2 regions of the Cutibacterium granulosum genome follow, and region 1 is predicted to be linked to the other one. Evidence: riboswitches for the same ligand, from Rfam matches in the RefSeq annotation. Region 1 holds a riboswitch; the other holds the start of a gene.
What was found. Region 1 has a riboswitch for cobalamin ahead of CKV91_RS09200 (ABC transporter substrate-binding protein). Riboswitches for the same ligand answer to the same signal wherever they lie in the genome.
Positions count from the first base shown of each region.

Region 2: linked by a shared signal. The riboswitch ahead of mutA (methylmalonyl-CoA mutase small subunit) and the one ahead of CKV91_RS09200 (ABC transporter substrate-binding protein) in region 1 are both predicted to bind cobalamin.

Region 1 is NZ_LT906441.1:2,151,558-2,161,247, reverse strand. It holds gene glmS (glutamine--fructose-6-phosphate transaminase (isomerizing)) at 1-759, shown strand, start outside; gene CKV91_RS09225 (class I SAM-dependent methyltransferase) at 1,073-1,831, opposite strand; gene CKV91_RS09220 (ABC transporter substrate-binding protein) at 1,901-2,914, opposite strand; gene CKV91_RS09215 (ABC transporter substrate-binding protein) at 2,944-3,960, opposite strand; gene CKV91_RS09210 (ABC transporter ATP-binding protein) at 3,996-4,781, opposite strand; gene CKV91_RS09205 (FecCD family ABC transporter permease) at 4,791-5,804, opposite strand; gene CKV91_RS09200 (ABC transporter substrate-binding protein) at 5,807-6,859, opposite strand; cobalamin riboswitch at 6,900-7,042, opposite strand; gene CKV91_RS09195 (holo-ACP synthase) at 7,240-7,593, shown strand; gene CKV91_RS09190 (bifunctional ADP-dependent NAD(P)H-hydrate dehydratase/NAD(P)H-hydrate epimerase) at 7,590-9,116, shown strand; gene CKV91_RS09185 (glycosyltransferase family 4 protein) at 9,237-9,690, opposite strand, start outside.
Region 2 is NZ_LT906441.1:1,083,521-1,090,429, forward strand. It holds gene CKV91_RS04540 (O-antigen polymerase) at 1-475, opposite strand, end outside; gene CKV91_RS04545 (sugar transferase) at 475-1,854, opposite strand; gene CKV91_RS04550 (LCP family protein) at 2,109-3,197, shown strand; gene CKV91_RS04555 (alpha/beta fold hydrolase) at 3,277-4,233, shown strand; cobalamin riboswitch at 4,514-4,736, shown strand; gene mutA (methylmalonyl-CoA mutase small subunit) at 4,817-6,724, shown strand; gene scpA (methylmalonyl-CoA mutase) at 6,721-6,909, shown strand, end outside.

The sequences.
Region 1 (9,690 bases):
CACGCCCGCGAGCAGGGGGCCAAGGTCATCGCCATCTGCAACACCAACGGCGCGACCATCCCGCGCGAGTCCGATGCCGTCATCTACACCCACGCCGGCCCGGAGATCGGTGTGGCCTCGACCAAGGGATTCCTCACCCAGGTTGTCGCCTGCTACCTGCTCGGCCTCTACCTCGCCCAGGTGCGCGGCATGAAGTACGGCGACGAGGTGCGCGCCATCATGACCGAGCTGGAGTCCATGCCCGAGAAGATCCAGCAGGTCCTCGACGACATCGAGTCCGTCCACGAGCTGGCGCGTCAGATGGCTCGCAAGGATGGGGCCGTGTTCTTCCTGGGACGCCACGTCGGTTATCCGGTGGCTCTGGAGGGTGCCCTCAAGCTCAAGGAGATCGCCTACATGCATGCCGAGGGATTCGCCGCCGGCGAGCTCAAGCACGGCCCGATCGCCGTCATCGAACAGGACACCCCGGTCTTCGTCATCGTTCCTCCGGCAGGACGCGACCAACTGCACGACAAGGTCGTCTCCAACATCCAGGAGATTCGCGCCCGGGGCGCACGCACCATCGTCCTGGCCGAGCAGGGCGACGAGACGGTGCGCTCCTGCGCCGACACACTCGTTGCGCTGCCGCACTGCTCCACCCTGCTACAGCCACTGGTGGCCACCGTCCCGCTGCAGGCCTTCGCCTGTGAACTCGCCACCGCTCTGGGCCACGACGTCGACCAGCCTCGCAACCTGGCCAAGTCGGTCACGGTGGAATGAGCTTCTGAAGACTTCCCACCCACCGGGCCTCGGCTCATGGCGCGCATGGGTCGAGGCCCAGCTGCGACATTGAGTGGGCAGGGTGGGACACCCGGCGATTCGGATGCACGAAACCCCACCTTTTTGGCCGGCCGCCCCGGACCCTGCTGGGCCCCATCCGGACGGGTGTCCCCGTACCGGACGAGGGCACCCGTCCCATGTCGAGGTGCAGAAGAAACCCCGAAACCCACCCGCGTCAAACGATCCTTGTGCATGTCCCCATGGGGCGCAGAAGGGGCCTCACTTCCGCCCGTACCGGGCTGGGGGAGAGACATCACTGTGATGGCTTGTGCGCCTCGATGATGAATTTCTCGCCTTGGTGGGCATATTTCCAGTACCCCAGGTGACGCCGACTCATGCGGTACCGATCCGGTTCGGTGGTGACGTCGACGAAGCCTGCCTCCCTCAGCAGGGGGACGTCGGTGGCTGGGCGCTCCCGTCGTCTCGAGGGCAGGTTCGCGGTCGGGTCGGAGCCGTCGTCATGGGCATGACCTCTGCGTCGTCCCTCGGTGAGCATGATGAGACCGTTGGACAGCGCCTTCCAGATCGAATGCCTCACCCCGGTGCGATCCGTACGGTAGTTGCCGTCGTAGATGAGGACCAGGCCGCCGGGGCGCAGCACCTGGAACCAACGTCGATACGCGGCCGCCGGATCATGGAGGGTCCACACGACGTCACGCGAGACCACGGCGTCCACCGAGGAATCCGCCACGTCGTCCAAGGTGACGACGTCGCTGTGCCGCACGTGGGGCTCGATCCCGTACCAGGTGAGATTGCGCCGTGCAGCTCGCAGCATCCCCTCCGATGCGTCCAGGGAGGTGACGCGATGGCCCAGCCGACTGAGCATGATCGAGAAGAATCCGGGTCCGCAGCCGACGTCGAGGACGTCGCGTGGCTCGTCCCCCAGACGCGTGTCGAGCTCGTGACGCCAGTAGTCAACGTCTCTGAGGTTGCGTAGCTCGCGAGAGACGATGCGGTCGTAGTCGTCGGATGCATCGGTCCACATGTCGGCAATGCGGTCGGTGCTCACCATGGGCACTCCTGTCCTGTCAAAATTTCCGTGCGTTCACGGGGTCTGCGGGTCGTGAGAGGTGTGGCTGCGTCATGACGCGATGAGCTTGGCCAGTTCCGTGGCTCCCTCGATCGACAGTGGAGACGCTGGATCGGTGAGGGAGTAGGGCATGGTGATGACGTGCCCCTTCTTCACCGCCGTGAGCTGCGAGGCGCCCTTGGCATGCTCGAACGTCGTCTTGATCGTGTCGGCATTGCTGGCCCCGCTCAGCAGCAGGACCCAGTCCGGGTTGCGTTTGAGGAGATCCTCCATGCTGATGTCGAACACCCGGGTGCGGTTGTCTTGGTAGGCGTTCTTCAGGCCGTTGACGTCGAAGGCGGCTTGGGACATGCTCGATCGCCCGTAGGCGGACATGCTGGAGCCATCGGCAGGAAGCCACAGGGACGCGATGCTGGCACCCCTGCCATTGGCGTGTTTCTTGAGATCGGTAGCTTGTTCCTTCAGGGCCTTGTTCAAGGTGGCGGCTCGTTCCGGCACCCCGAAGATGGCGCCCACCTTCGTCACCTCCTTGGTCACCAGGCCGAAGTCGGCATGGTTCACCGGGGTCTGGTCGTCACAGTAGGCGTCGGGGGAGTAGAGCTTCACCCCCGCCTTGGCCAGGGCCTTGCGGTCGACTCCTCGGTCGTAGCCGATGACGAGGTCGATGTGGGCGTCCAGGATGCTCTCGGTGGCGACGCTCGCCCCTCCCGTGGCGTTGGTGCCGCTCTCCATTTGGGGTATGGCCTTGAGCTTGGTGGCGGTGGTGATGTCGTAGCCGGTGGTGTCAAGTCTTCCAGTCCGCATGGCCACCTTGTCCAGCACGTCAAGCGTTGTCAGTACGGAGGCGTCCGTGTCACCGAGGAGGAGGACCCTTTTCGGTGGTTCGGTGAAGGTGAGCTTCTCCGCACAGCTCATCACCGTCGATGGGTATCCGGAGCCTGCGGATGCCGCCGCAGGCGACGGATCTGCCCCGGACTTCTCCTGGTGTGACGTGCCGCAGCCGGTGAGGCACAGTGTGCTCGCCAGGGCGAGGGTGAGGCCGGCAACGAGTGGGTGGGGTTTCATGGTGTCTCCTGTTCGCGAGGGGTGGCGGCTCACTTGTTGATGAGTTTGGCGACTTCCTGGGCTCCCTGGATCGACATGGGGGAGGCTGAGTCGGTGAGGGAGTAGGGCATGGTGATGACGTGACCGTTCTGCACTGCCCTGAGCTGTGAGGCGCCTTTGGCGCGTGTGAAGGTCTTGGTGATGTCGTCGGTGTTGTACGCGTTGTTCAGCAGCAGTATCCAGTCCGGGTTGCGTTTGAGGAGGTCCTCCATGCTGATGTCGAACACTCGGGTACGGTTGTCTGCGTAGGCGTTCTTCAGGTCGTTGACATCGAAGATGGCTTGGACCATGCTCGAGCGTCCGTAGGAGTACATGCTCGATCCGTCGGATGACAGCCACAGGGCGGCAGCGCTGGCACCCTTGCCGCCGGCATGTTTCGGCAAATCAGCGGCCTGCTTCTTCAGGGCTTTGTTCAGGGTAACGGCTCGCTTCGGTACTCCGAAGATGGCAGCTGTCTTCGTCACCTCCTGAGTCACCAGGCTGAAATCAGCATGGTCGACTGGTTTCTTGTCATAGCAGTAGGCGTCTGGTGCATAGACCTTGACCCCTGCCTTGGCCAGGGCCTTGCGGTCGACTCCTCGGTCGTAGCCGATGACGAGGTCGATGTGGGCGTCCAGGATGCTCTCGGTGGCGACGCTCGCCCCTCCACCCAAAGTTGTGGTACCACTCTTCATCTCGGGCAGGGACATGAGTTTGGTTGCGGTGTTGACGTCGTAACCGGTGGTGTCGATCTTTCCGGTGCGCATAGTCACCCTGTCCAGCAGGTCGAGCATGGACAATGTGGGTGCATTGGTGTCACCGAGAATGAGGACCCTTTTCGGTGCCTCGGTGAAGGTGAGCTTCTCGGTGCAGCTCATCACTGTTGCCGGATAGGCGGACGGTTGTGCCGTGGTGGCCGTCGAACTCGACTGGGCATCGTCTTCGTGTGCCGACGTGGAACAGCCGGTGAGGCACAGTGTGCTCGCCAGGGCGAGGGTGAGGCCGGCAATGAGTGGGTGGGTTTTCATGGTGCCTCCTGTGGGGCGGTCGACGCCGTGGTGGTTCAGCGTCTCGAATGGTCAGCTGCTGTGCTGTCAAGGGGATCGAAGAGGAGCCGGGGCTGCCCGGCATGGTCGATGCGGTGCACCTGCACCCCGTAGACCTGTGAGATGAGCTCGGGGTCGAGCACCTGTTGGGTGGGGCCGGAGGCCACCAGACGGCCGTGATCGAGCAGGATGAGCTTGTCGCAGCATCGGGCGGCCAGGTTGAGATCGTGCAGGACGATGACCGTCGTCGCCGGAATGGTCGCCACCAGGGCGAGCAGCTCGAACTGGTGCCGGATGTCGAGGTGGTTGGTGGGCTCGTCGAGCAGCAGATGGTCGGTGTCCTGGGCGATGGCCCGAGCGATGAGCGCACGCTGCCGTTCACCGCCGGACAACTGGGTGATGAGCCGATCGGCCAGATACGTTATGTCGACGCGAGCCAGCGCTGCGTCCACCATGCTGCGATCCTCGGCGTCCCCATAACCAGCCAGGGAGCGGTGCGAGAGCCGTCCCAACCCCACGGCGTCGCGTACCGTGAGCGGCAGACCCTCGTCACGTTCCTGGGAGACGACGGCCACTGCTCGGGCAATGGCCCGCCTGGAGAGGCTGGTGACGTCCGAACTGTCGATGAGCACCTCACCACTGGCAGCCGGTAGGGCGCGGTACATGGCCTGGACGAGGGTGGACTTGCCTGCCCCATTGGGTCCGACGACACCGATGGTGCTGCCGTCTCCGGCGGACAGATCCACCTCGTCGACCACCACCCGGTTGCCACGGCGGATCACCAGGGAATGTACGTCAATCATGGCTCCTCCTCACCGCGCCGGATTCATCCGGTTGACGAGCACCAGGAGGAACGGCGCCCCCAGCAGTCCGGTGATGATGCCGATGGGTAGTTCGGAGGGGGCGAACATCGTCCGGGACACCGTGTCGGCCCACACCAGGAAGATGGCGCCGGCCAGCCCCGACGAGATGACGAGGGTTCGGTGCCCGTACCCGGTGAAGGAGCGCATGAGGTGCGGGATGATGAGGCCGACGAAGCCAATCCCACCAGCCATCGACACCACCGCCCCCACGGCTGCCGAGACCGGAACGAGGATGACGAGCCGAATCACCTGGGGGTTGATCCCCACCGCCATCGAGGTCTGATCACCGCTGGCCAGGGCATCGAGCCAGGGGGCGCACAACCACAACAGCGCCATGAGCACCGCAGCAATGCCCACCAGCCAGATGCTCTGGGTCCAACTCACCTTGGCCAGGGACCCCAGCATCCAGAACATCACCGAGCGTGCCGTCTCCGGGGAGTCCGCGGAGAAGATGATGAGATTCGTCACGGCCTGGAAGATGAACCCGACCGCGATACCGGCCAGCACCAGGGTGAGGGCTGAGCTGCCGCGTCGACCGCCCACTCCCAGCACCAGGGTGGTGGCCACCAGGGCACCGACGAAGGCCAGGCTGGCCACCCCCAGTGGGCTCGACATGCCGATGAGGACCATCGCCGCCGCAGCGCCCGTCGACGCCCCCGAGCTCACTCCCAACACGTAGGGTTCGGCCAGCGGGTTGCGCACGATCGCCTGCAGGGCGACCCCGGCCACTCCGAGTGCAGCCCCCACGCCGATCCCGGCGATGATGCGAGGCATACGGTTCTGCCAGACGATGGCGTCGGTGATGCCGTCCCAGGTCACCTGCGGGTGCAACCCCAGATGGTCGGCCAGCACGCCGATGACCTGGTCCCAGGGCACCGAGGCCGCGCCGAAGGCGATGCTTCCCACCGGGGTGAGGACGAGCAGCACGACGAGCAGGATGGTCCTGATGCGTGTGTGCCGCATGATCACTTCTTGAGGAGCTTGTTCAGTTCCACGGCTCCCTTGATGGACTGTGGGGTGGGCGGATCCGTCAGCGAGAATGGGATGACGACGACCTGGTTCTTCCTCACGGCCTGCAGCTGCGAAGCGCCCTTGTACTTGAGGAATGCTGGTTTGGTCTTGGCGATGTCGCCCTCCTGGGCGAGCAGGACGATCCATTCTGGATCCCGGTTGAGGACGTCCTCCATCGTCGCGTCGAAGACGCGTTTCCTCTCGCCGTCGTAGACGTTGCGCAGGCCGTTGGCCTCGAGGATCGGCTGCACCATGCTCGAGGTGCCGTAGGTGTAGAACCCGCTGTTGCCGGGCTCCACCCACAGAGCGGCGGCGCTGTGCTGTGAGTCCTTGCTGGCCTGGGAGGTGAGGTCCTTCACCTGCCCGGTGAGTTCGTCGTTGAGGGTCCTGGCCTTGTCGGGGACGCCGAAGATGTCACCGACCTTGCTGACCTCCTTGGTGACGAGGTCGAAACTCGCGTGATCGGTCCCGGTGCCGTGCGGGCAGAACGTGTCGGGGGCGTACACCTTGACCCCAGCCTTGCGCAGAGCGGCACGGTCCAGACCTTCGTCATAGCCGATGACGAGGTCGGCATGCTGGTCGAGGATCGTCTCGGTGGCGAGCTTGGCGCCACCGGTGTCCAGCTCGGAGGAGGTGATCGTGGGCACGTCCGTGATCTTCTTCAGGGTGTCGGCGTCGTAGCCGTCGGCCATGACCTCCCCGGCCCGACCGGTGATCGAGTCCATGACGCCCAGCTTCACCAAGATCGATGCGTCGGTGTCTCCCATGAGGATGACCCGCTTGGGCGGCGTGTCGAAGGTGAGGGTCTCGTCACAGCTTTTCACCTTCACCGGTGAGGAGAATGCCGAGGCGGATGCCGTGGCTGACGGGCTGCCGGCCCCGGATGAGTCCTCGCCGTGGGAACCGCAGCCGGTGAGCAGCATGGCACCGACGAGTCCGACGGCGGTCGTCGCGAGCAATGGTGTGCTGTGCCCATGACGGAAATGGGCATCACGAGTGATGTGCATGTGGTGTCTCCTCGCACCTGGTGACCGGAGGGTAGCCACACGGTGTCCTGGCTCCCAGGTCGTTGCGCGTTCTCTGCCTTCCAGCCCCGGAAAAGGCCGTGACGTGTCTCGTCGGGCGACGAGGAGAAGTGGCTCGCTGGTCACAGTTGCGGGAACAGCCCCGGACTCGCACCGGAGTTCCCGTATGGTTTTGGGCTCAGCATAACGAGATCGTGGGCGGAATTCCACGCATGGCTGAACAGCTCTCGGGTCTCCTCAGTGCCTTCCTTGCCTCGAAACGGAAGCTGAGGCTGCATGCCAGTGGGGGCGGGGCGAGACTCGTCATGACGTCAGCACGAGCCCGCCGAAGCAGCCTAGTCTCGGGCGGCTAGGCTGACCACATGATTGTCGGCATCGGCGTGGACGTCTGCGACCTGCAACGGTGGGAGGACGCGCTGGCCCGCCACCCGGGGTTGGTGCAGAAGGTGCTCACCCCTGCCGAGGGCAGTCTGCCGAAGCGCTCCCAGGCGGCCAGGTTCGCCGCCAAGGAAGCCCTTGCCAAAGCGCTTGGTGGGCCGGACGGGTTGCGTTGGCGCGAGGTGGAGGTTGTCGTCGAGCAGTCCGGCAAGCCGCGTCTGCATCTCACCGGAGGATCTGCCAGGACGGTGCAGGAGCGCGGTGTCACCGACATTCACCTGTCCCTCAGCCACGACGGGGCACTCGCCGTGGCATTCGTCATCTGTGAGGTGCAATGACTCAGTACGTGTGCACGGCGGCCGCGATGCGCGCTGCCGAACAGAAGCTTTTCGATGCGCATCCCGGTACCGATCTCATGGCTGTGGCTGCAGGGCAGGTCGCCGCGCAGGCACGGGGCATGCTCGCCGATCTGGGGTGCGGGGTGCGAGGCGGTTCAGTGCTGGTGCTCGTGGGAGGCGGCAACAACGGGGGAGACGGTCTGCTGGCCGCGGCCGAGCTCGCCGACGAGGGATGCCATGTACGGGTCTGTCCGGTGCTGGGCACACCACATGCCGCTGGTTGGCAGGTCGCCCTACGAGCGGGGTGTGAGGTGGTGACGATGGAGCAGGCTGGCCAGGTGGTACCAGACCTCGTCATCGACGCCGTCCTGGGGATTGGCGGACGCCCTGGCATCCCGGACGATCTTGCGAGGCTGGGGGAGCAGCTTTCCGCTGCGAGCTGGCTCGCTGTCGATCTGCCCTCTGGCCTGGACGCCAATTCCGGGGCCGTCACGACCTCGCTACGAGCCGATGTCACCGTGACCTTCGCGGCACGCAAGTGGTGCCATGTTGCCCCACCCGCCGCTGAGCGGTGCGGACGGGTCGACGTGGTCGACATCGGCGTCGAGCCCGGTGGCAGTGATGGCGTCCCGAAGTGTGCTGACGGTTGGACGAGTGTGGTCGACGAGGACGACCTCGCCCGGCTCTGGCCGGTCCCGGACCCGGGAGACGACAAGTACTCCCGCGGTGTCGTCGGGATGGACACTGGGTCCTCCCAGTACCCGGGAGCAGCGTTGCTCGGCACGCTGGGAGCGCTGCGCACGGGGGCCGGCATGGTTCGCTACGTCGGACCACGACGTCCGGCGGACCTGGTGCTCGCTGCCATGCCGTCGGTCGTTCTTGCCGACGGCCGGGTGCAGGCCTGGGTGGTCGGCTCCGGCTGGGGGCAGGACGACCCAGCTGCAAATGGACGCCGTCTCCAGCAACGCTGTGTCGACGGCGTACCGATGGTCATCGACGCCGACGCCCTGTCCCTGCTGCCCGCTGAGCTCCCGGACGGCTGCCTGCTCACCCCACATGCCGGTGAGCTGGCGCGCATGCTCGGTGTCGACCGCGACGAGGTGCGTGAGAACCCGCGCGAGTCGGCCGCGGAGGCGGCGCGACGATTCGGCGCCACCGTCCTGCTCAAGGGGGCGATTCAGTGGATGGCCGACCCGAACGGGCACGTGGTGGAGCCCACGCCGTCCGAGATTCTCGACGTGGCCGACCACCCGGGGGCGGGCCAGATGCCTGCCGGGCAGGCCGGTTGTGCCGCAGCGCTGCCGGGGCCGGCGTGGACCGGGCAGGCCGGCTCGGGCGATGTGCTGGCTGGTGTGTGTGGAACACTGCTCGCCGCTGGCGTGTCGGCTGGCTGGGCTGGCCTGTTGGGGGCAAGTCTGCAGGCGCTCACCGCATGCCGCCATCCCGGGCCGTGGTCGCCAGATCAACTCGCCGGGTTCTTTCCCGAGATCATCGGAGCATGCCGGCGGCCCAGCTTTCCGTGAGTCCGTGAGTGGGGTGGGGCACCGGGCCGTGAGCGTCACCGGAGATCAACGGGGCCCAGCTTTTTCGTGAATGGGCAGGGGCTTGGCGCCTCGGCCAGCTGACGTGGCGGAATCGCTGGCTCAGCGGTGCAGCAGACTGATGGAACGACCGTTGCGACGGGGATGGTGAGTGGCCGCAGCCAACAGACGATGACGGGCTGGAGCTGCGACCGATCCGATCCGGATGGCCTCCTCGTAGTGCCCGACGAGTTCGGCACACAGATGCCCCCAAGTGCGGTCCTCGATGGAGGCGCGGGCCGCCGTTCCCATGGCCCTGCGCTTGTAACCGTCACCGACGAGGTCGACGACGTAGCTGCGGAACTCGTCCATGTTGCCCGGCTCGTAGAGCCAGCCGGTGCGTGAGGGATCAATGAGGTCGATCGGGCCGCCGCGGCGCGGACTGATCACCGGAACTCCACAGGCCTTGGCCTCCTGGACCGCCTGGCAGAAGGTCTCCAGCTCGCCGGTGGAGCAGAAGACGTCCATAGATGCCACCGCGCGCGGCAGGTCCTCACCGCCCAGACCCCCGGTGAAG
Region 2 (6,909 bases), 1.1 Mb from region 1:
GGGCGTGGTACCACCCTTCTATCACGTGCGGTTCGGCGTCGGACTCCACTCTGCCTGCTCGAGAGGCAGGGGTCACGTGGGTTGCCAGCGTCATGCCGAGGCAGAGAGCCACGATGGCTGCCACAGTGAGTGTGAACTCCGGTGTGTGGAAATATTTGCTCGTTGACCAGTTGTCGAACCTGCTTGCGGGGTAGAGGAGTGTGCACAACGCAAGTACGCCGGAGAATGCGATGACGATGAATCGTGGCTCCAACCAGAAGGCCCAGGTTGCGTGGCGAGGGGCAGGTTCTGGTGAGGCACAGCGACTGTCTGAACATGATTCGCCGTCCAGGATCGCTCGACGAGGGCTGACGTAGGGACGATGGTCGTAGGTGCTGGATGATTCTGGGGGAAGGAGATGTGCTGGCCGCCGAGGTGCTGAGTGGCTGGGGCGGTTCAAGGGGTGTCGTCCGTTCGGTTCTCCGTCGTGCAACATCAATATGCTCCGTTGGGGAACAGCACGACCTTGACCGTCTTGAGGATGATCGAGATGTCTCCCAGAAGGGACCAGTTCTCGACGTACCTGAGGTCGAGTCGGATGGCTTCCTCGAGTGGTAGGTCTGAGCGCCCTCCAATTTGCCACAGCCCCGTGATCCCAGGTTTGACGAGCAGGCGTCGATGAGTTGGCCCCTCATACTCGTCCACCTCGCGTTGCACTTGAGGACGTGGCCCGACGATGCTCATCGAGCCTCGAAGGACGGTCCAGAACTGGGGCAGTTCGTCGATGGAATACTTTCTGATGAATCTGCCGACCTTGGTGATTCTTGGGTCATCCTCCATCTTGAACAGGAGTGCAGACCCACCGTTGGCGTCGATGAGTTCCGCCATACGCGCTTCGGCATCCACTGCCATGCTTCGGAATTTGTGAATCGTGAAGGGTTTCCCATTCTCGCCGATGCGTTCCTGTTTGAAGATGACTGGTCCGCCGTCCTCCAGTCGGATGGCGAGTGCCGTGACCGCCATGGTTGGTGAGAAGACAATCAAGGCCACAGTTGACGCCAAAATGTCGAATACTCTTTTGATGAGATACTTTATTCCGGAGTATCTGGCCAGATCGACGTGAACGAGGTTGAGCCCCGCTGCCTCGTATGTGCTCATCCGCGGTCCGGCGACATCGATGAGTTCGGGTATGAAGAGGAGCTGGGTACGACAGTCCTCAAGATCCCAGGACAATTGCTTTGTCTGCACGCTCGACATACCGCCGGCGGCCACCACGGCAGAGAGTGGAAACTCGCGAACCTCCTTGAGGAGCTGTGGGTAGCCGAGTACTGGCAGGTCTGCAGGAAGGTCACTGCATTTCTGTGGTTCCTCCCCGTTGAGGCAAACGGCAGCAGGTGCGTAACCGACGGCGATGTTCCGGCGAAGAGTCTGGACGGTTCGCTCGACCTCTGGGCCAGCCCCGATCACAAGTGTCGGGATCAGGAATCGTCCTTGCTTGCGGGACCGTTGGATGACTTTCCGGATCACCTTCCGCTCGAGGCACATGAGGATCAGTCCCAAGGGCAACGCAATGAGGAACAGGGATCGGGACACCGACAACTTGAACAGGTAGCTGAGAACTGCCAGAACGCCGAAGACCCACAGGGTTCCACGCATGGCCAGTTGGTACTGCTGAAGGCCAGAGCCCACCAGTCGGATTCGATGGCTGCCATTGGTGGAAAGGACGACGAGCCACACACTCCCAAGGCCCAGGGCGAGCGTCGGATAGGTGAGGCACCGAGCCCCGGCCAGAGGGGTGTCGGGATCGGGTATGCGGATGTACAACGTTGCCATGAGCGCCGAGGCAATGGCCAAGGCATCGCCAAGGACAAGCACATTGCGTATGTGGCTCGGCCAAGATGGATGTCTCACACCCGTTGGCTTGCTACTGGGAATGATGATGCCTTTCGGATACGGCGTACGTGCTGGTACCAAGAAACCTGAACTCCGGTCATGCTAACATTTGGCTTGGCATCTTGCTCAGCACCCCCATCCAAAATCAGTCTCCTTGGACGGAGAACTTGGGGCGGGATTTCCCGTATCGGCTCCGATGGTGCGCGGAAGGTGGAGACAGGACAAGGGGATCCAGCGTGGATGACGATGATGAGCTTGACCTCTTTGGTGCCGATGAGGGTGTTCCCCCGCGGCGCGGTATGGATGCACACAGGCAGGACGAGGAATCGATCACCGAGGGCGTTGGAGCGGCATCATCGGGGCATCGTCGTCGTGCCCCAGTGATCTTCCTGTGTGCTGTGCTGGCCATCATCCTGCTTGTCGTCGGTGTTCTGGGCTATTTCCTCAAGCACCTCACCAATGGTCTGGACGAGATCAATCGGGAGCCTCTCACGATGCCCACCGCGAGCCCCCGCCCCAGCACGGCTACGGATGGCGCTCGAACCTTCGTACTCCTGGGATCGGACTCCCGGGGTTGGGATCGAGGTCGGTCCGACTCCCTGATGGTGGCATACCTGCCAGCGGATCGAGAGCATCTGTACCTCATCAGCTTCCTGCGTGACATGTGGGTGACGATCCCGCCCAACAAGGTCATCGGCAAACCTTCCCAGGCCAAGATCAACGCTGCATATTCGTGGGGTGGCGTGCCGCTGACCATTCAGACCCTTGAAAGTTTGACGAATGTACGCATGGATCATGCTGCCGTCATCGACTTCACTGGTTTCAAGGAACTCACGACCGCTCTTGGCGGTGTACAGGTGTACAACGATCAGGATTCCACCATTGAGGGCATGCACTTTCCAGCAGGAGACATCACGCTCAAAGGCAATGCGGCCCTCAAGTACGTCCGCGAACGCCGGGATCTCAAGAACGGCGATCTTGATCGTGCGCGCCGTCAGCGGGATGTCCTCACGGCCATCATCGACAAAACCCTCTCTGCGGGTACGCTCGCCAATCCCTCGAAGTTCGATGACGTCGCCACCTTGGCCGGACGTACCATGACCGTCGACGACAAGCTCACCAATTCGGAGATTCGCAAACTTGCCATGAGTCTGCGATTCACCTCCGGTGACAAGGTCGTGCAGGTGCAAGCCCCCATTTCCGGGTTTGGCAGGTCGAAGGACGGTCAGGCCTATGACGTCGTCGACAAGGAAGGGCTGCAGGAGCTCTCGGATGCCATGCGCAACGACACCATGGATGTGTACGTCGAGAATCACCCACAGTGAGCCGTACCGGTCACGGCCGTGATGCATTGACCGAATACTCTGGGCACTGCGATGCTCGATCACAACCTCGGGAGGATCCATGGACACCATCACCCTCACTGCCGACGACGGTGCGCAGATTGACGTGCTCATCTGGCGGCCTGGTTGTCAACCGCGTGGATTCATCCAACTGGTGCACGGGTTCGCCGAGTACGCTGCTCGCTACGACGAGTTCGCACGTTGCCTGGCGCAGTCTGGCTGGCTCGTGGTGGCCAACGATCACCGTGGCCACGGACCGCGGGCACTGGCGGACGGCACCCTCGGGCAGGCCCCCGACCGGGGCTACCATCAGATCGTTGACGACCTGTGTCGAGTGACCGATGATGTGCGCTCCCAGCACCCGAAGCTGCCCTGGATCCTCGTGGGTCATTCGATGGGGTCGTTCCTGGCGCGGATCGTCGCAGCTCGTCGGGGCCGGGAAATGACTGCGCTCGTGCTACTGGGGACCGGAGCTTCAGCAGGCCCATTGGCGAAGGTGGCTCGTGGTGCGGCGACCAGCCAGATTGTCATGGCTGGTGAGGATTCTGCCAGTCGAGTGATGGAGACCCTGATCTTTGGCTCCATGAATCTTCGGTTTCGTCCCGTTCGTACCCGGTTCGACTGGCTCAGCCGACAGGCCAGTGAGGTGGACGCCTACTGCAATGATCCACTGTGCGGATTCACTGCCTCGGTGGGGCTGTACCGGGAGCTGGTTCGGCTCAGTGAGACGAGCAACTCCAGTACGATCCTACGAGCCATTCCACCGCGGCTGCCGGTACTGCTCATGAGCGGTGACAGCGATCCGGTCGGCGGCAACGGCAGGGGAGTGCGTCGCGTGGCCGGTGAGCTTACGGCGAACGGGGTGCTCCAGGTGGACGTCCATCTGGAGCCTGATGCTCGACATGAGCTGCTGCACGAACGAGACCGGGAACAGACGTATCGGCTTCTGGAGACGTGGATCGGCAAGACGGTTGAGGCTCGCTCGGACCATCCCCGATGTGCGGTCTCACCAAGGTGACGCCGTGACAAGGCCGTATCCTCTGCCTCCGATGAATCTTCCGGGAGGGGTGACGGCTGGCCAGCGCCCAGGAGACGCTGGCTCGTGTCGTGGCACAGTGGCCCCGGAGTCGGATTTCGCTGCAGGGATGCAGATCTGTGAGCGAAGGATACGACGAACGAGTGAAAACTGGGTCGATTGTGCCAATTCCTCGCTGCACGATCGTGCGTAGGAGGTAGCCCCCTGCTGCCCGGTCGACGTTCATCTTATAAGCTGGTAGGAGCTGGTGCTGGGAAGGTCGTGATCGCGTGAGGTCATGGGTTGGACCAGCAGTGAAAGGGAATCCGGTGAAACTCCGGAACTGCCCCGCAGCGGTGAATGGGAACGAGATCACCATTGACGCCATCCCGTCCGGGACGACGGCAATCAAGCACTGGGCTTCGGCCCCGGGAAGCGGTGACGTAGGACTCGTCAACGACGAGACGCCCATGAGTCCGAAGACCTGCCAGCATGTTGCCGCACCCGGTGCGACGACAATGACGTGGTCCCCGAGGGGAGGACGACGACGTATGTCTATCCAAAGCGGAGCAGGAGTCTGAAGAGTATGACTGATCCCGACAACGTCTCGACGCCGGCCAAGGTCGACATGCCCGAGACGCTCACCCTCGCCGGTGACTTCCCGGCCCCGACCCAGGAGCAGTGGCACAAGGAGGTGCTCAAGGTCCTCAACCGTGGGCGTCCCGAGGGCAAGCAGCTCAACCTCGAGAAGGGCATGGCACGTCTGCAGCCGACCACGGTCGACGGCGTCAAGATCGAACCCATGTACACCCGCCAGGATGCTCCCGAGGACCTCGGAGCTCCCGGCGTTCCCCCGTTCACCCGTGGTACCACCATTCGTACCGGCGTCATCGACTCCTGGGACGTGCGTGCCCTGCACGAGGACCCCGATGTCGCCTTCACCCGCAAGGCGATCCTCACCGATCTCGAGCGTGGTGTCACCTCCATCTGGCTGCGAGTCGGTGACGACGCCATTGCCGCCTCCGACATCGATTCCGTGCTCGAGGGTGTGTTGCTCAACCTGGCCAAGATCGAGGTTTCCAGCCGCGATGACCAGGCCGTTGCCGCCGATGCCCTGCTGGCTGCCATCGAGAAGTCCGACGCCAAGAAGGATGAGATCTCGTTCAACCTGGGCATCGACCCGATCGGTTCAGCTGCCATCAATGGTGGCGAGCCCGACCTGTCCGGACTCTCCGAATGGGTCAAGAAGGTTGACGGGTACAAGAATGCTCGACCGATCGTCGTCGACGCGACCGTGTACCACAACGCCGGTGCCGGTGACGTCGCCGAGCTCGCCTGGGCCATTGCCACCGGTGTCGAGTACGTGCGTGCCCTCATCGAGCAGGGGCTGACTGCCGAGCAGGCCTTCGACAGCATCAACTTCCGGGTGTCTGCCACCCATGACCAGTTCCTCACCATCTCGCGACTGCGTGCCCTGCGTACCCTGTGGAACCGCGTCGGTGAGGTCTTCGAGGTTCCCGCAGGCAAGCGTGGTGCACGTCAGGAGGCCGTCACCAGCTGGCGTGAGCTCACCCGCGACGATCCCTACGTCAACATCCTGCGTGGCACCATCTCCACCTTCGGTGCCGCCGTCGGCGGTGCCGAGGCCATCACGACGCTGCCCTTCGACGACGCCATCGGCCTGCCGAAGAGTGACTTCTCGCGTCGTATTGCCCGCAACACCGGCATCATCCTCTCCGAGGAGTCGAACATCGGCCGCGTCAACGATCCGGCTGGTGGCTCCTTCTACGTCGAGTCGCTCACCAAGTCCCTGGCAGATGCTGCCTGGGCTGAGTTCCAGAGCGTCGAGGCCGCTGGTGGCATGGCGGCAGCCCTCACCGGTGACCATGTCCGCACCGAGCTCGACAAGCTCAACACCGAGCGTGCCAAGCGGTTGGCCACTCGTAAGCAGCCGATTACGGCCGTCAGCGAGTTCCCGCTGCTGGACGCCAAGACCGTCGAGACCAAGCCGTTCCCGCAGGGTGCACCCCACAACGGGCTGCAGTGGCATCGCGATGCCGAGGTCTTCGAGGCCCTCGTCGATCGCTCCGCCACCTGCGCCGAGCGTCCGAAGGTCTTCCTGGCCTGCTTGGGGACTCGTCGCGACTTCGGCCCCCGTGAAGGATTCTCCGCCCCGGTGTGGCACATCGCTGGCCTGGAGACCCCCGAGTGCGAGGGAGGCACCACCGAGGAGGTCGTCAAGGCCTTCAAGGAGTCCGGTGCCCAGATCGCCGACCTGTGCTCCAACGCCAAGACCTACGCCGAGCAGGGACTTGAGGTCGTCAAGGCTCTCAAGGACGCCGGTGCCAAGGCCGTCTACCTCTCCGGTGCCTTCAAGGAATTCGGTGACGACGCCGCAGCAGCCGAAGAGCTCGTCGATGGACGCGTCTTCCTCGGGATGAACGTCGTCGACACCCTCTCCTCCGTTCTCGACACAATGGGAGTTGCCAAGTGACAACCTTGCCCCGTTTCGATTCCATCAACCTGGGTGATGCGGCCGTTCCCGCCGACGCCCAGGAGCAGTTCGCCAAGCTCGCCGCCGCTGCTGGTGAGCAGGATCCGTGGATCACTCCTGAGCAGATCGAGGTCGGACACCTCTACTCCCAGGACGTCTACTCCGACATGGACTGGCTGGGCACC